4 regions of the Enterococcus sp. DIV0210g genome follow, and region 4 is predicted to be linked to each of the others. Evidence: predicted binding sites of a transcription regulator. Region 4 holds the regulator's gene; each other region holds the start of a gene.

Region 1 (4,187 bases), 1.1 Mb from region 4:
GGTCGCGATTCTTCCACGCGGTGTCCGCTTCAAAAAGCCTTTTTGGATAAGGAATGGTTCATACATGTCCTCGACGGTCTCTCTTTCTTCACCGATATTGACTGACAATGTACTTAAACCTACTGGACCGCCGCCGTAAAGTTCGATCATCGTCTTCAATAGTTTCTGATCGACATAATCCAGACCTGCATGATCAACTTGCAGAAGCGTCAGTGCTTGATCGGCAATCGCTTCGTCAATCACCCCATTTGCCTGAACCTGGGCAAAATCACGGACACGTTTCAATAAGCGGTTAGCAATCCTTGGCGTACCTCTGGATCGGCGTGCAATCTCTATCGCCCCTGACTCAATGATTTCCGTCTGAAAAATATCTGCTGAACGGATCACGATTTCTTCCAAATCTGTCTCGCTGTAATATTCCATATGAGAAATAATACCAAAACGATCTCTCAACGGTGCAGAAAGCATACCAGCTCTGGTCGTCGCTCCAATCAGTGTAAAAGGAGGCAATGGGAAATGAACAGGGTGTGCTGCAGGGCCTTGGCCTACCATGATATCGACATAAAAGTCTTCCATTGCAGAATAAAGCATCTCTTCTGCTACTCGAGGGAGTCGGTGGATCTCATCGATAAACAAGACATCTCCTGCTTCAAGTTCATTCAAAATCGCCACAAGATCGCCAGGCCGTTCGATTGCCGGTCCGCTGGTCGTACGTATATTTACGTTCATCTCATTGGAAATAACCATCGCCATTGTGGTTTTACCTAATCCAGGCGGTCCATAAAGCAAGACGTGATCAAGTGGTTCTTCGCGGCTTTTTGCTGCTTCGATATAAATCTGCAGTTCTTTTTTGACTTTGTCTTGTCCGATATATTGCGTCAAAAATTGCGGACGGAGGGACTTTTCCAAACTACGTTCATTATCACCGGATTCCGGAGATAAAAGATATTCATCTGTCATGCCGTACCTCCTATTTTTTCATCATTAATTTCAATGCTTGACGCAGATATTCATCTGTTGTCAAATTGTCCAATTCTTTCAACTGTTTCTCAGCTCGTTTGATTTCTTTGTCACTGTAGCCTAATGCTTTCAAGGCTTCCATTGCTTCTGAAAGTGCTACAGTATCTTCGGCCTCCGCATGATCAAACAAGTTCACTGGCAGAGCTCCCCCTAGTTCGCCAAGCTTGCCTTTCAAATCTAAAATCATCTGCTGCGCTGTTTTCTTTCCGACTCCAGGGAATTTCGTCAAATAAGTGACGTCTCCTGTTTCCATCGCTTGGATCAATCCAGCATGGTCATCGCTCGCCATGATTGCCAGCGCGCTTTTAGGTCCGATACCGGAAACACTGACTAGTTTCAAGAAAAGCTGTTTCTCTTCAAGAGTGCCAAATCCATAGAGCGAATGGGTATCTTCTCGAATTACTTGATGCAGATAAATCATGATTTCTTGGTTTAATTTACTGCTGTAACGGTACGGATTTCCTAAAGCAATCTGATAGCCGATTCCTTGATTTTCAACGACAATATAATAAGGATTGATAAAAGTAACGATCCCTTTAAGATACTCATACATTTCTTTTCCTCTTTCTTTTCCACACATACGTTCCCTTTATTTTATCACAAGTGAGATGGTTGTGAAAGAGCAGTTTCTTTTCTGGATACGATTCTGAACTAATAAAAATAGCGTTCTCTTAACGAACTTTCATCTTTTCTTCCACGTATTTTTGGTATAATCAGAAAAACTTATTTCAAGATATGTTATCTATAAAGGAGGAGAAGAAAATGCGTCATACGAAAGGAATCATTTTAGGAGCGGCAGCGCTATTCCTAGCTGGAGCAGCTTATACTGTTCTAACAATACACAAAGAAAAAGAAGAAGCATCACGCCCATCTACATATACATACACGAAAAAAAGCGAAACTGAAGAAAAGAACAGCGAGATAACTGTTACACCTGTATCTGTCGATAACGAAATCACGACAAAACAAGAAGCTGTTTACCGCATGATCAACGCCATTGACTACTATCACAGTATCGATGTTCAATTTACTTATGTAGTAAAAACAGGCGAATCAGCTAAGTCCATTCATCTTTCTGCGGTAAACATGCCAGATAACCACTTAACGCAAATCGAGACAAATACCGATGAATCAGGTCAAGATATCGTACTTTACGAAAACGGATCGATCTATTCAGAAAAGTACAGTCAAATAAACCATAACCCTAGTCAAATGCATCAATCTAAATCAGCGAGTGACCCGGAAAACAGTCAGGCTATGACTTTAGCGGAAAGTGTCACTGTTGAAGCAGATGGCACAAAATCCTATAACGCACGGCAAGATTTAAATCATTTCACCACTGCAAAAATCGTAGCTTTGCCGTCTGAACTTGCACTTAGAATTTTAGAAGATTCCTCACTTTATGAACTGACCGGCACTGAACTGATTTGCGGACGTAACACCATTGTTATAGAAGGTACTTTTTCTGGTGACAATCAGACAATCTATCAAGGCGACCATTTCAAATTGAATGTGGATGCTAAAACAGGTGTGTTATTAGGTATGAGCGTGACTCAAAATGAACAAGAAAAAGAGTATGTCAAAGTGGAATCTGTGGCATTTGATCAAGTACCGGCTGCATTTCAATAAAAAAACCAACCAGCTATTCAAGGTATGAGAAATAGCTGGCTGTTTTTTTTCGTTAGTTCTTTTTTTATAAAAATCATAGAATCCAGCTGCTCGATACCTTAAAAAAATCAATCCATTATTTTTTTCTTTGGACTTCCTTTTGTTTTTATTGACACGAAACGCGAACATATGTTCTAATTGGTATGTCGAGGTGAATGTTATGTTAGAAAATCAAAATCCTATCTTTGATTATCATAAAGAACCTAGCAGGGACATCCTATGTATTGACTGCAAGTCTTTTTATGCTTCAGTAGAATGCGTGGAACGCGGCTTGAACCCTTTGAAAGCTAAATTAGTCGTTATGTCCTATCCATCAGATAATTCAAATGAACGCGGCAGCGGCCTGATTTTAGCTTCAAGCCCTGCAGCAAAAAAAGCGTACGGTATCTCCAATATCAGCCGCGCACGTGATCTTCCTTTCCCCTACCCGCCTGATCTTGTGATTGCACCGCCAAGAATGGCTTATTATATGCAAAAAAACATGGAGATCAACAACATCTATAGAAAATACGCAGATGAAGCAAATCACCATGTGTATTCTGTAGATGAGAGTTTTCTTGATGTAACAGAAGGCTTGAACCTTTTTAATGTAAAAACAGCATATGAATTGGCTAAATTAGTGCAAACGGACGTTTATAGACAAACAGGAATCTATACAACGATCGGGATCGGCGATAATCCTTTACTTGCGAAGCTGGCCTTAGATAATGCTGCAAAACATTCACCCGATATGAAAGCAGAATGGCGCTACGAAAATGTCCCAGAAACCGTTTGGAAGATCCCGACAATCACAGATTTTTGGGGAATCGGAAGACGAACAGCCAAACGCCTGCAGCATTTGGGTATTTTTTCTGTCTATGATCTAGCACATTCAGATTACTATAAGCTAAAAGAAGAAATGGGCATTCTAGGAACCCAATTATATGCACATTCTTGGGGCATCGACCGCTCTTTCTTAGGTCAAAAATACAAACCGAAATCAAAGAGTATCGGCAACAGCCAAATATTGAATCGAGATTACTATAAAAAAGAGGAAATTGAAGTCGTTATTAAGGAAATGGCCGATCAAGTCGCTACTCGTTTGCGGCGGTCTGGTGCAAAGACTTCTATCATCAGCCTTTGGATTGGTTTCTCGATTGGCTACGTCGATCAAGAAGGCAAATCGAACTTCCATCAGCAAATGAAAGTTGATCCGACAAACCAGAGTAAAGAAATCGCTCATCATCTTTTGCGCATTTTCCATGAAAAATACACAGATCAAGTAGTCCGAAATATTGCCGTCAATTGTTCTGATTTAGTTTATGGACATTCACTGCAGCTGAATCTTTTTGATGATCCTGAACAACAAGTTTCCGAAGCAAAAGTCGACTATATCGTTGATACAATCCGAGAAAAGTATGGCTTCAAGTCGATCATCCACGCACATAGTTTATTGAAAGGCGGCCGAGCAATCGCACGATCGGAACTTGTCGGCGGACACGCTGGCGGCATGAGCGGAA
Region 2 (4,187 bases), 440 kb from region 4:
ATTATGATGTACGAAAAAATCCAACACCATTTGAAAAACTAGACTTTGAAAAAGATTATCCGCAATATTGTTCTGGCGGATTCATCCATTATTGCGAGTATCCTGTCCTTCAGCAAAATCCAAAAGCACTAGAAGCTGTATGGGATTATGCTTATGATAAAGTCGGTTATCTTGGAACAAATACACCAATCGATCACTGCTACGCTTGCGGCTTTGAAGGAGACTTCACTCCAACAGAACGCGGCTTTGAATGCCCGCAATGCGGAAACCACGATCCTAAAACATGTGATGTTGTGAAACGAACATGCGGCTATCTGGGAAATCCGCAAGCAAGACCAATGGTGCATGGCCGCCATAAAGAGATATCGTCACGAGTGAAGCATATGTAAGAGGTTGTGAGCAAAGCGGTATGACTTGAGCAATAAGACTCTTTTGCAAAATGAAATGGTTCTTCACATTTTATTTTGCAAAAGCTTATTGCCGAAAGTCAGCTTTGTGAACACCGTTTAGGTAGAGGTTGTGAGCAGCATGATCTGCTTCAAGAATTAAGAATGACCAATTGGAAATAGCTTTTCATATTTTTAATTTGTCAGACTTAATTCCGCAGAAGCAATGTTGCGAACACATAGATCTCTGCTGTTTCGTTTTATCAAACAAGGAAAGAAGTTTTTTTATGAGGAATCCAAAACCCAAAGAATGGCTTGCCGAAGAATATAGCCAAGACTACATTGCCGATTATAAAGCGTTCAACTTTGTCGATGGCGAAGGTGTCCGAAATAGTTTATATGTCAGCGGCTGCTTGTTTGCTTGTGAAGGTTGTTTCAACAAAGCGGCACAAAATTTTCGGTATGGACAGCCGTTCACCCCTGAATTAGAAGAACGGATCATTGAAGATCTTCGCCACGATTATGTCCAAGGACTTACATTATTAGGCGGCGAGCCATTTTTGAATACAAATGTTGCTTTGCGTGTGGTAAAACGTATCCGCGAAGAATTTGGCCACACGAAAGATATCTGGTCATGGAGCGGTTATACTTTTGAAGAATTGATGGTTGATTCCGAGGATAAGAAAGAACTGTTATCCTTGATCGATATTTTAGTTGACGGACGTTTTGATATCACAAAAAAGAACTTGCAACTTCAATTTCGCGGAAGCAGCAATCAGCGGATCATCGATGTCCCCCGTTCATTAGCTGAAAATAAAGCCGTTATTTGGTCAAAATGCAAAGATGCAGATACAGAATATGAAACCATCAAAAAACAAGAATTAATATAAAATCTGCAGAAACCATGTCAAAAAGACCGACACTTATTTAGTGTCGGTCTTTTTGATGTCTGGATTTAGAATCGAATTCTGCAGAAAAACACCGCGTCTTTTTTGCTGGCGCGATGTTTTTTAGTGTTCCCATAATGGCAGCACGATATTCTCATAGGTCATTGGATCAAGATTCGTCAATGTGATGCCTAGGAGTCGAATCCCTTTTTCGACGCCCAGGACTTCTTCCCAGATCAAGCTTGCTTGATAAAACAGCTCTTCTTTTTTATGGACATATTCTGGCAAAGTCACGCGTTTTGTGACTGTCGAATAATCAGTATAACGAACTTTCAATACCACAGTTTTGCCGTGTTTTTGGACTCTTTTCAATGAATTTTCGACTTTTTCAGCTAATTGCCGCAACTGTGCCAGTACTTCTTCTTCGGTCCGTAATGGCTGTCCATACGTGTGTTCTTTTCCGACTGATTTCCGCTCTCTGCTGACGGTTACTGGAGAATCATGGATGCCTCGAACTTTTCGATAAAGAGAATAGCCCATTTTCCCAAAAAGCTGGATCATTTCCATTTCGCTTCGCTCATAGAGATCTTGTCCATTAAAAATCCCTAATTCGTGCATCCGAGGAACAGTTTTCTTTCCTACTCCGTGAAATTTTTCAATCGGCAGACTCTTTAAAAAAACTTGCGCATCGTTGGGCGTAACAACGGTGATTCCTTGGGGTTTTTGATAGTCCGAAGCAAGTTTCGCCAAAAATTTATTGTAGCTTACACCAGCTGAGCATGTCAGCTGGACTGCTTCCCAGATATCAGCTTGGATCATTCGTGCAATCTTGATCGCGGATTTGCAGTTGATTTTATTGACTGTGACATCCAGATAAGCTTCATCGATACTGACAGGCTCCACTACATCTGTATAGCGATGAAAGATTTCGCGGACGATTTGAGAAATCTCGCGGTATTTTTCATAATCTCCTGGTTTGAAGATTGCTTGAGGGCACAGCTCAAATGCTTTTTGCGCACTCATTGCCGAATGGATCCCGTATTTTCGTGCAGCGTAATTTGCTGTAGTCACTACGCCCCGTCCGCCTGTATCACTTGGATGTCGAGCAATGACTAAAGGAAATCCTTTTAAACTAGGATCATCTCTTTCTTCAACTGAAGCAAAAAACGCATCCATATCGATATGGATGATTTTTCTTGACGTATCATTACGTAACGGAAATCGCAGTTCCATCTTCCCCACCTCACTGTTCATTATATAAGAACATTTGTTCCTTTACAATTATTAATCGTTTGTTTTTCTAAGTTTAAGAAAAAGCCAATGAACAAAGGAGAAAAAAAGGTTGCGGCCTATGCCGCAACCTTCTTAACTGATGACTTTTACCAAATCACTCTGCATCTAATTCGTGGAACTGACGATACACTTCTTGTTTTTTTATCCCATTTTTTACAGCTACTTCTTTGATTGCTGCATTGGTTTTCATACCTTCTGCAATGCGTTCTTCTACTTGCTCTTTCAATGTTTTATCTGTGACTTCAACGGCTTCTTCTTCTGTATTTCCAGAAACCATTAAACAGCATTCCCCTTTTACGGGCGTTTCTTCTAAATAAGCTAGTAGTTCTTCAACGGATCCGCGCAAATATTCTTCATGGATTTTCGTCAATTCACGACACAAAACAACTTGCCGATTTCCAAACACAGCTAGAAAATTTTCCAATGTACTTGTCAAACGATAAGGAGATTCATAGAAAATCAATGTCTCTTCATGCTCTTTTAGTTGTGTCAAAGCAAGCTGCTGTTCTTTTTTCTTTCTTGGCAAGAAACCATAAAACAAAAAAGGCTGCGGTGAAAGCCCCGAAGCGACTAATGCGGTCATTCCAGCAGTTGGTCCAGGCAGCGAAACAACAGGAATATCTTGTTCAATACAAGCTGTCACTAGTTCATGGCCAGGGTCACTAATCGAAGGCATGCCTGCATCGCTGACTTGTGCGATCGATTTTCCATCTTGCAAAAATTCCAGCAATTGAGGAATCCGTTCTTTGTAGTTATGTTCATGCAAACTTTTTTGCGGTGTCTGGATCTCAAAATGATTGAGCAGCTTTTGTGTGTTTCGTGTATCTTCGCTGGCGATCAGGTCCGCGTCTTTCAGCGTTTGGACACTGCGGAAGCTCATATCTTCTAAATTACCAATTGGGGTCGGAACAAGGTAAAGAGTGCCGGTCTCGTACTGTCCCTTGAAGCTTTTTTGTTTTTTCATTTCTTCCTCCATCAAAAAGAGGCTGGACAAAACTCTCGCCTTGTTCCAGCCTTTTTATATCCTGCATAATTCATTTATACAGAAATCCGTTTTGTTTAATGAACAATTTCTCTTTTTTATTAGCGTCCGCTCTCACGATAGATTACTTCTAAGCAAAAAGCACAAGGCTCATCATTTTCTCTGCGGGAACCGTAGAGATCATAACAAACATGGAATCCTTCTTCATAGATTTTCTCTAAATTCATCCTTGATTTAGATAATTCTTGTTTGACCCGTTCTGCAGGTGCTTCCGCTACTTGATTCAATTCTCTGATGTGTTCGCGCAGACGCTGGTTTTCCATTTCAAGAGTCGTATTTTTTTCCACGATCTCATGCAATGCATTTTTCATTTCGACTAATTCTGTTAACGTATTCCGCAGCTCTGATTCTAATTGGTTCAAGCCGTCGTATAATGATCGTTTATCCATTGATATCACCTGCTTGGACGAGTTCTTTTAGTTCATCCCATTCATATTCGACAGGGGTTTCCCGCCCTATTAATCGAATTTTTACAAGACGGCTCAGCAGGTTTAGACCTACCACTTTTCCGCTGCCGTCTGGTGTCTCGATCATCTGACCAAAATCTGGGAGTTCTTTTTTGGCCGATTCATATTCATC
Region 3 (4,187 bases), 230 kb from region 4:
TTGAAGACTTCTTCAGGTGTTCCGTCTTCAAGGAAGTTTCCGCCATCGATAAACATGACACGGTTTGCAACTTCTTTCGCGAAGCCCATTTCGTGGGTAACGATGATCATCGTCATTCCTTGTTTTGCTAACTTTTTCATAACGTTCAATACGTCGCCGACCATTTCTGGATCAAGCGCAGAAGTTGGTTCATCGAACAACATGATATCAGGGTTCATCGCAAGTGCGCGAGCGATAGCGACACGCTGTTTTTGTCCCCCAGACAAGTTATCAGGATACATGTCTTTTTTATCGGCTAAGCCAACTGTTTCCAGTAATTTGACAGCCATTTGTTCTGCTTCAGCACGTGGTGTCTTTTTAAGATCCATAGGTGCTAAGATGATGTTTTCTAAAACAGACAGGTGAGGGAAGAGATTGAAGTGTTGGAACACCATTCCGATATGCTGTCTTGTTAAGTTGATGTCTGTGTTTTTGTCCATCAAGTGGGCGCCGTCGATGATGATATCGCCGGAAGAAGGTTCTTCCAAGCGGTTCAAGCAGCGTAAAAAGGTACTTTTTCCAGAACCAGAAGGACCGATGACGCAAATAACATCGCCTTCGTTGATTGAAGTATTGATGTCGTTTAATACAGTGTTCTCTCCGTATTTTTTTACAAGATGTTCGACTAAGATTTTTTCAGCCATGTTATTTCACCTTCTTTTCTAAAACTTTTGCTAATTTCGTCAATGCTGTGATCAAAATCAAATACATCACTGCGATGATCAAGTAAACATACGTACTTTGTGTTGTTCTTGCGACGATGATTCTTCCTGCTTGAAGCAATTCGACCACACCGATTGCTGAGATGATCGTTGTATCTTTCAATGAGATAACGAATTGGTTAACAAATGAAGGAAGCATGATTTTTGTTGCTTGCGGTAAAATGATTTTTTGCATCGTCCGATTATAAGAAAGTCCTAAACTTCTGGAAGCTTCCATTTGTCCGACTGGCACGGCTTTGATACCGCCTCGGACGATTTCAGCGATATAGGCGCTGGCATTTAGTGTCAATGTGATGATTCCGGCAGTAAAGTCTGGAATAGTAAAACCGACGATTCCTGGCAATCCGAAGAAAATAAAGAAAGCAAGTACCATCATCGGGATACCACGAATCACGTCAACGTAAATAGTAGCTAATGTACGCAATGCACGGACAGGTGATACGCTGAATAAACCGAAAATCACACCGATCACGATTGCTAAAGCAAAGGAAACGATCGAAAGGACGATTGTTTGCCATAAACCATTTAATAGCGCGCGATAGTTATTTTTGATCAAGCCGATAATCGACGACTCATCTGGCTGATCTTCGTTTTGAGCTGGGCTGTCGTCCGTGCTGATGTAGCGGTTGATGATTTCATCATAAGCGCCTGTGCGTTTTAATTCTTTCAAACCTTCATTGAACATTTGAAGCAGTTCAGGATTTTGACCTTTTTTGACAGCGAACGCATATTGTCCGCCAGATTCTTTTGCGATAGGGGTAGCAATTTCTTGCCCTTGTTTGATTGCGTAACCGATCACGGGATAATCATCCATCAATGCGTCGATAGCGCCCACTCGCAAGCTATCGTAAAGCTGATCAGCTGCATCGAAGAATTTGACGTTGAAGCCGTATTTATCTGCATTTGCTGTTAAGAAATCTGCACTTTCTGTACCAACTTTTGCACCGACTGTTTTTCCATCGAGATCTTCATAAGACTTAACGGAAGTATCGTCTTTTTTGACACCGATTTGAATCCCGCTGTCGAAGTAAGGGTCAGAGAAATCATAGCTTTTCTTTCTTTCGTCAGTGACCGTCATTCCGGCGATCATTCCGTCTGCTTGACCAGATTCTAACGCTTGGAGCGCTGCTGAGAAACCGCGGAAGTCCATTTGGATATTGAATCCTTGGAGTTTTGCGATTTCTTCCATCAAGTCAACATCGATTCCTACATATTCGCCTTGCGCATTCTGAAATTCGAAAGGTGCGAAAGCAGAGTCGCTGGCGATGACATATTTATCTTTTTTAGGCTCGATTTGTTTCATCGTCTCGCCTGCGGCTGAACTTGCCGTTGTATTTTCCGCTTGTGCCGGGCTGCTGAAAGCAAATGTCACAAGTCCTGTCATTATGAAAATCAATGAGTAAAACAAATGGTTCCTTTTCATAATTAACCTCCTAATATTTCCAATATTTTATTATTATAGGGGATACTCTGTTGAATAGACAAGTTTCTTTAAACGAAAAAAGAAAAAAGTTCTCAGAATGTTACATTTGATGTCACAAAACATAACATAAGTATATAAGAGTACAAAGAACTGGCGAAAGTATGTTCGGTGTGGTATAATTTGATATAAATGCCATGACTGAAAACTACTTGTTCAGCTGGCTTCTATAATAGTAGAAAAGTGCGCAGTTTTTGCGGGGAGAAGAACGGAAGATGGAAGAAATGATCATTTTTCGTTTTTTCGTCCGTGGTCTTTGCGACATAGACTTGTCTGCTCAAAGCTTGATAAACGATAAGGAGGATGCAGGATGATCGAGAGAGATACCTCCCGACAATTTGAATTAGTTTCGAAGTACCAGCCATCTGGCGATCAGCCGCAAGCCATTGCGCAATTGGTCGAAGGCATCGAAGAGAAAAAGAAAGCGCAGATTTTGTTAGGTGCGACCGGTACGGGGAAAACGTACACGATTTCAAATGTTATCAAAGAAGTAAATAAACCGACATTGATTATTGCTCATAATAAGACACTCGCAGGACAATTATATGGAGAATTTAAAGAATTCTTTCCTAATAATGCCGTCGAATACTTTGTTTCTTATTATGATTATTATCAGCCAGAAGCGTATGTGCCTTCTAGCGATACGTATATCGAAAAAGATTCAAGTATCAATGATGAAATCGATAAACTGCGACATTCAGCTACAAGTTCATTACTAGAACGAAATGATGTGATTGTTGTTGCCTCTGTTTCGTGTATCTTTGGTTTGGGCTCGCCGATGGAATATCAAAAGAAAGTTGTTTCCATTCGAAAAGGAGCAGAACTTGATCGAAGCCAATTGATCCGCGATCTAGTCAATATCCAATTTGAACGAAATGACATCGATTTCCAACGAGGACGTTTCCGTGTACGAGGAGATGTGGTGGAGATTTTCCCTGCTTCTCGCGATGAGCGTGCGTTGCGTGTTGAATTTTTTGGCGATGAAGTGGAACGTATCCGTGAAGTAGATGCGTTAACAGGGGAAGTGTTAGGTGAAACAGAACATGTAGCGATTTTCCCGGCAACTCACTTTGTTACAGATGAGAACAACATGGAACATGCTGTAGCTAATATCAAAGCAGAGCTGGAGATGCGTTTGAAGATTTTGCGCAGCGAAGAGAAATTATTGGAAGCACAGCGTTTAGAACAACGGACCAATTATGATATAGAAATGATGTTGGAAATGGGTTATACCTCTGGGATCGAAAACTATTCTCGTCATATGGATGGTCGAAAAGAAGGAGAGCCGCCGTATACATTGCTGGACTTCTTCCCGGAAGATTATCTGCTTGTCGTGGATGAATCCCATGTGACGATGCCGCAGATCCGCGGAATGTACAATGGCGACCGCGCACGAAAACAAATGCTTGTCGATTACGGGTTCCGTTTGCCGTCTGCACTAGATAACCGTCCGCTGCGTTTGGAAGAGTTTGAACAGCATGTCAATCAAATCATTTATGTCTCAGCGACACCGGGTGATTATGAGAACACTCAAACAGATACAGTGATCCAACAAATCATTCGACCAACAGGATTGTTAGATCCAATCATCGAGGTACGTCCGATCATGGGACAAATCGATGACTTGGTAGGTGAAATCAACGACCGTATCGAAAAAAATCAGCGTGTATTTGTCACGACTTTGACGAAAAAAATGTCTGAAGACTTGACTGATTACTTCAAAGAATTAGGAATCAAAGTCAAATATCTCCACAGTGATATCAAAACGTTAGAACGGACAGAGATCATTCGTGATCTGCGTTTAGGAGAATTCGACGTTTTAGTAGGGATCAACTTGCTTCGTGAAGGATTGGATGTTCCTGAGGTATCGTTAGTTGCGATTTTAGATGCCGACAAAGAAGGATTTTTGCGAAGTGAGCGTTCCTTAGTCCAAACAATTGGCCGGG
Region 4 (4,187 bases):
GAAAAATTAGGCGGTATCGTCGTAGGTTGTGCTTTCTTGATTGAATTAAATGATTTACACGGTCGCGATAAAATCGACGGTTATGACATCATCGCATTGATGGATTACTAGAAATCAGAAGATAGTGTTTAGAAGATAGAAAAAGAACCTGGAACATTATTACGTTTCAGGTTCTTTTTGTGATGAACAGATTCTTTCATCACAGGTAAAAGATCAGCGTTGCTCATTAGGGGGGAACAAGCTGGATCTTGGTACAAAAAATCAATAGGCGGGAAACATCCACATGGTTGAAATGAGAACAGTATCATCCGTTGCTTCTTTCTGGGGAGTTGGTATCCAGCAAAGAAGAGGACAGCAGATCTCCCTGATGAAAAAACTATGCTTTTTTATCAGGATTGCCTGGATCTGTAGTAAGGTTCGTTGTAAAAAGATTCTTCATTGTTCTTTCGCCGTTCGATTTGGCGATATTTCTTTTCATCCCATAACATAAACCATAAAGTGAACAAAGGCGCGAAAACTAAAAGTGCTGTTTGAATACCAAAATTACCAATCAAAATACCTAAGAATAAAACCAACAATATAAATCCAAAACGTCTCATTGCTTTCATCGATAATCACCTCATTCATTTATACGAACAAACGTTTGTATAAACAGTATACGAATGTTTGTTCGGTTTGTAAAGAGGAAATACGAAAAAAGATTTGAACAATCATCGATCGTCCAAATCTCTCAAGGGTTTCACCGTATTTTTTTTTAAAAAATATGACTTCTATATAAACCTACAACAAGCCCCAAAATAGACACTTCATCTAAAATAATAGGGTCCAGCAAATCATTTTCGGGTTGTAAACGGAAGTGATCTTCTTCTTTGTAGAATCTCTTACATGTTGCTTCGTCTTCTGCTGTCATAGCAATCACGATGTCGCCATTATTGGCACTTTCTTGTTTGCGGACGATCACATGGTCCCCATCCAAAATACCGGCATTGATCATACTTTCCCCGCGGATCGTCAACATGAATAATGTACCATCTTCAGAAGAAAGATTCGGCGGGATAGGGAAGAAGTCTGACGCTTCTTCAACGGCTAAGATCGGTTCGCCAGCAGTAACGACTCCTAACATAGGGATCGTTGTTGGTTGGATACCGATTTTGTCAAGACCAGCAGTGGTCAATTCGATTGCTCTTGGTTTCGTTGGGTCGCGTTGGATCAACCCTTTTTTTTCTAATCTGGCCAAATGACCATGGACGGTCGAAGTAGAAGAAAGGTGAACTGCCTCACCAATTTCTCTGACTGTAGGCGGATACCCTTTTTGTGCTACCTGTTCGTGGATATATTTCAGCACTTCGATTTGTCTTGTTTCTGTTTGTCGGGCCACATGGTACACCTTCTTTCGCTTGATATCCCAAGTTTACCATAGAAAAGTAGCAGTTTCAAACAAATGTTCGCATTTTATTGAACAGAACTAGTTGTTTTTTTTGTCATTTTTATATAATATGTAGAGGAACAAAAGGAGGGGTTGTAATGTTATCACCCGAAAAATTAGCACGTATCAGCGTACTTGGCCGCAAAAAGAAAGCTGGCAAGCTGACAAGTGAAGAAGAAGAAGAGCAAAAAGAATTACGAGAAGAATACCTTAAGGCTTTTCGTGCAGGGATGCGTCATCATATCGAAGGAATAAAAGTTGTTGATCCTGAAGGTACAGATGTCACACCAGAAAAATTGAAGCAAATCCAAAAAGAAAAAGGGCTGCATGGCAGATAGTTTCTTTTTAGGTAAAAAATACTAAAAAAGATTGATTTCCATTCCTATATCCGTTAGAATAAGAATGAGGTTAATAAAAGTAAAAAAAACCTAAAATGGAGGGGTTATTTTGTTCGACAAGATTGATCAACTAGGTGTGAACACGCTTCGTACATTGAGTATCGAGGCAGTACAAAAAGCAAACTCTGGACATCCAGGATTGCCAATGGGCGCAGCTCCGATGGCTTATGCTTTATGGACGAAACATCTAAAAGTAAATCCAAAAACTTCAAGAAACTGGGCTGACCGCGATCGTTTCGTATTATCTGCCGGCCATGGATCAGCATTGCTTTACAGCTTGCTGCATTTGTCAGGCTACCAAGTAGGGATCGAAGACTTGAAGCAGTTCCGTCAATGGGGATCTAAAACGCCAGGACATCCTGAAGTCCATCATACAGACGGTGTTGAAGCAACGACTGGACCATTAGGACAAGGAATCGCGATGGCTGTTGGTATGGCGATGGCAGAAGCACACTTGAGCGCAACTTATAATAAAGAAAACTTCGATATCGTCGATCATCACACTTACGCTTTATGCGGAGACGGCGACTTGATGGAAGGTGTTTCTCAAGAGGCAGCTTCAATGGCTGGACACATGAAATTAGGCAAATTGGTCGTATTATACGATTCAAATGATATTTCATTAGACGGTCCAACTTCAAAAGCTTTCACTGAAAATGTCGGTGCACGTTTTGAAGCATACGGATGGCAACATATCTTAGTCAAAGACGGCAACGATCTTGAAGCCATTTCAAAAGCAATCGAAGAAGCTAAAGCTGAAACAGAAAAACCAACATTGATCGAAGTGAAAACAGTCATCGGATACGGTGCACCAAAAGAAGGAACTTCTTCTGTCCATGGCGCACCAATCGGCGAAGACGGTATCCGTTCAGCAAAAGAAGTTTACGGTTGGGAATATCCTGATTTTACCGTTCCTGAAGAAGTAGCAGAACGTTTCCGTCAAACAATGATCGAAGACGGTGAAAAAGCAGAAACAGCATGGCAGGAAAAATTCGAAAATTACCGCAATGCGCATCCTGAATTAGCACAGCAATTCGAAGATGCATTTGCAGGAAAACTGCCTGAAAACTGGGATGCTGAATTACCATCGTATGAAATCGGCAGCAGTCAAGCAAGCCGTGTTTCAAGCAAAGAAATGATCCAAGCAATCTCAAAAGCAGTACCAAGCTTCTGGGGCGGTTCAGCCGATCTTTCTGCTTCTAACAACACGATGGTAGCCGCAGAAAACGATTTTGAGCCAGGACAATACGAAGGACGCAATATTTGGTTTGGCGTACGCGAGTTTGCCATGGCAGCTGCGATGAACGGTATCCAATTGCATGGCGGTACACGGATCTATGGCGGTACATTCTTTGTGTTTACTGACTACTTGCGTCCTGCTGTTCGTTTAGCAGCGATTCAAAAAGCACCAGTAACTTATGTGTTGACACATGATTCTGTAGCTGTAGGCGAAGATGGTCCAACGCATGAGCCAATCGAACAATTAGCTTCTGTTCGCTGCATCCCAGGTGTCCAAGTGATTCGTCCCGCTGACGGAAATGAAACTCGTGCAGCATGGAAAATCGCAATGAACTCAACAGACACACCAACATTGCTTGTATTAAGTCGACAAAACCTTCCAGTATTGCCGAAAACAGCAGAAGAAGCAGATGAAAAAGTTGCACGAGGCGGATACGTGATTTCCCCTGCAAAAGGAGAAGCAGAAGGTATCTTGATCGCAACTGGTTCAGAAGTACACTTAGCTGTTGAAGCGCAAAAAGCATTAGCGGATCAAGGAAAAGACGTTTCAGTTGTTTCATTACCAAGTTTTGAGATTTTTGAGAAACAATCTGCTGAATACAAAGAAACTGTACTTCCAAAAGCAGTAACAAAACGTGTGGCGATCGAAGCAGCTTCACCATTTGGCTGGGAACGTTACGTAGGAACAGAAGGAACAACAATTACAATCGATCATTTCGGTGCTTCTGCTCCAGGAAACAAAATCTTAGAAGAGTTTGGTTTCACAGTAGAAAACGTAGTAAATACATTTAATCAACTGTAAGAATCCTTAATTACTCCTCTTGCTTCATGAAATAACAATACGCAAGACCTGCGCAAAACAACTTTTTTATGGGTTGCGCAGGTTTTGTCTGTTTTTACCAAAGCAATCTTTATTTGAAAGAAAAGCAGACGTTTTCATAGGTTGCTTACAGTTTATAAACGTTGCTGCTGCAATCTTTTAACCAAAGTGTTTTTTTATTTCAGATAGAATAACCAAGAATCACAATATTACATTACGGTTACAAAAGACAAAAATAGTTAAAATAGATTTGAGATTTTGGACGATTAAACGTATAATTTAATTAATTAATTTTGTTTTAAGA

Evidence for each region. Region 4 encodes LexA, which represses DNA repair genes until DNA is damaged. Its sites were predicted from a motif close to CNAACANNTGTTNG; they were not measured.
Region 1: ruvA (Holliday junction branch migration protein RuvA) is a predicted target of LexA. The motif match lies at 1,594-1,607, and genes of this name have one in related genera.
Region 2: dinB (DNA polymerase IV) is a predicted target of LexA. The motif match lies at 2,534-2,547, and genes of this name have one in related genera.
Region 3: uvrB (excinuclease ABC subunit UvrB) is a predicted target of LexA. The motif match lies at 2,339-2,352, and genes of this name have one in related genera.

What each region holds. Positions count from the first base shown of each region.
Region 1 is NZ_CP187903.1:144,331-148,517, reverse strand. It holds gene ruvB (Holliday junction branch migration DNA helicase RuvB) at 1-960, opposite strand, end outside; gene ruvA (Holliday junction branch migration protein RuvA) at 971-1,573, opposite strand; gene IGI64_RS00775 (hypothetical protein) at 1,783-2,649, shown strand; gene IGI64_RS00770 (Y-family DNA polymerase) at 2,849-4,187, shown strand, end outside.
Region 2 is NZ_CP187903.1:758,882-763,068, reverse strand. It holds gene nrdD (anaerobic ribonucleoside-triphosphate reductase) at 1-389, shown strand, start outside; gene nrdG (anaerobic ribonucleoside-triphosphate reductase activating protein) at 674-1,276, shown strand; gene dinB (DNA polymerase IV) at 1,397-2,506, opposite strand; gene rsmI (16S rRNA (cytidine(1402)-2'-O)-methyltransferase) at 2,661-3,530, opposite strand; gene IGI64_RS03745 (DNA replication initiation control protein YabA) at 3,650-3,997, opposite strand; gene IGI64_RS03740 (PSP1 domain-containing protein) at 3,990-4,187, opposite strand, start outside.
Region 3 is NZ_CP187903.1:1,433,946-1,438,132, reverse strand. It holds gene IGI64_RS06970 (amino acid ABC transporter ATP-binding protein) at 1-683, opposite strand, end outside; gene IGI64_RS06965 (amino acid ABC transporter substrate-binding protein/permease) at 685-2,184, opposite strand; gene uvrB (excinuclease ABC subunit UvrB) at 2,552-4,187, shown strand, end outside.
Region 4 is NZ_CP187903.1:1,202,423-1,206,609, forward strand. It holds gene IGI64_RS05870 (adenine phosphoribosyltransferase) at 1-111, shown strand, start outside; gene IGI64_RS05875 (hypothetical protein) at 390-608, opposite strand; gene lexA (transcriptional repressor LexA) at 755-1,378, opposite strand; gene IGI64_RS05885 (DUF896 family protein) at 1,525-1,764, shown strand; gene tkt (transketolase) at 1,874-3,865, shown strand.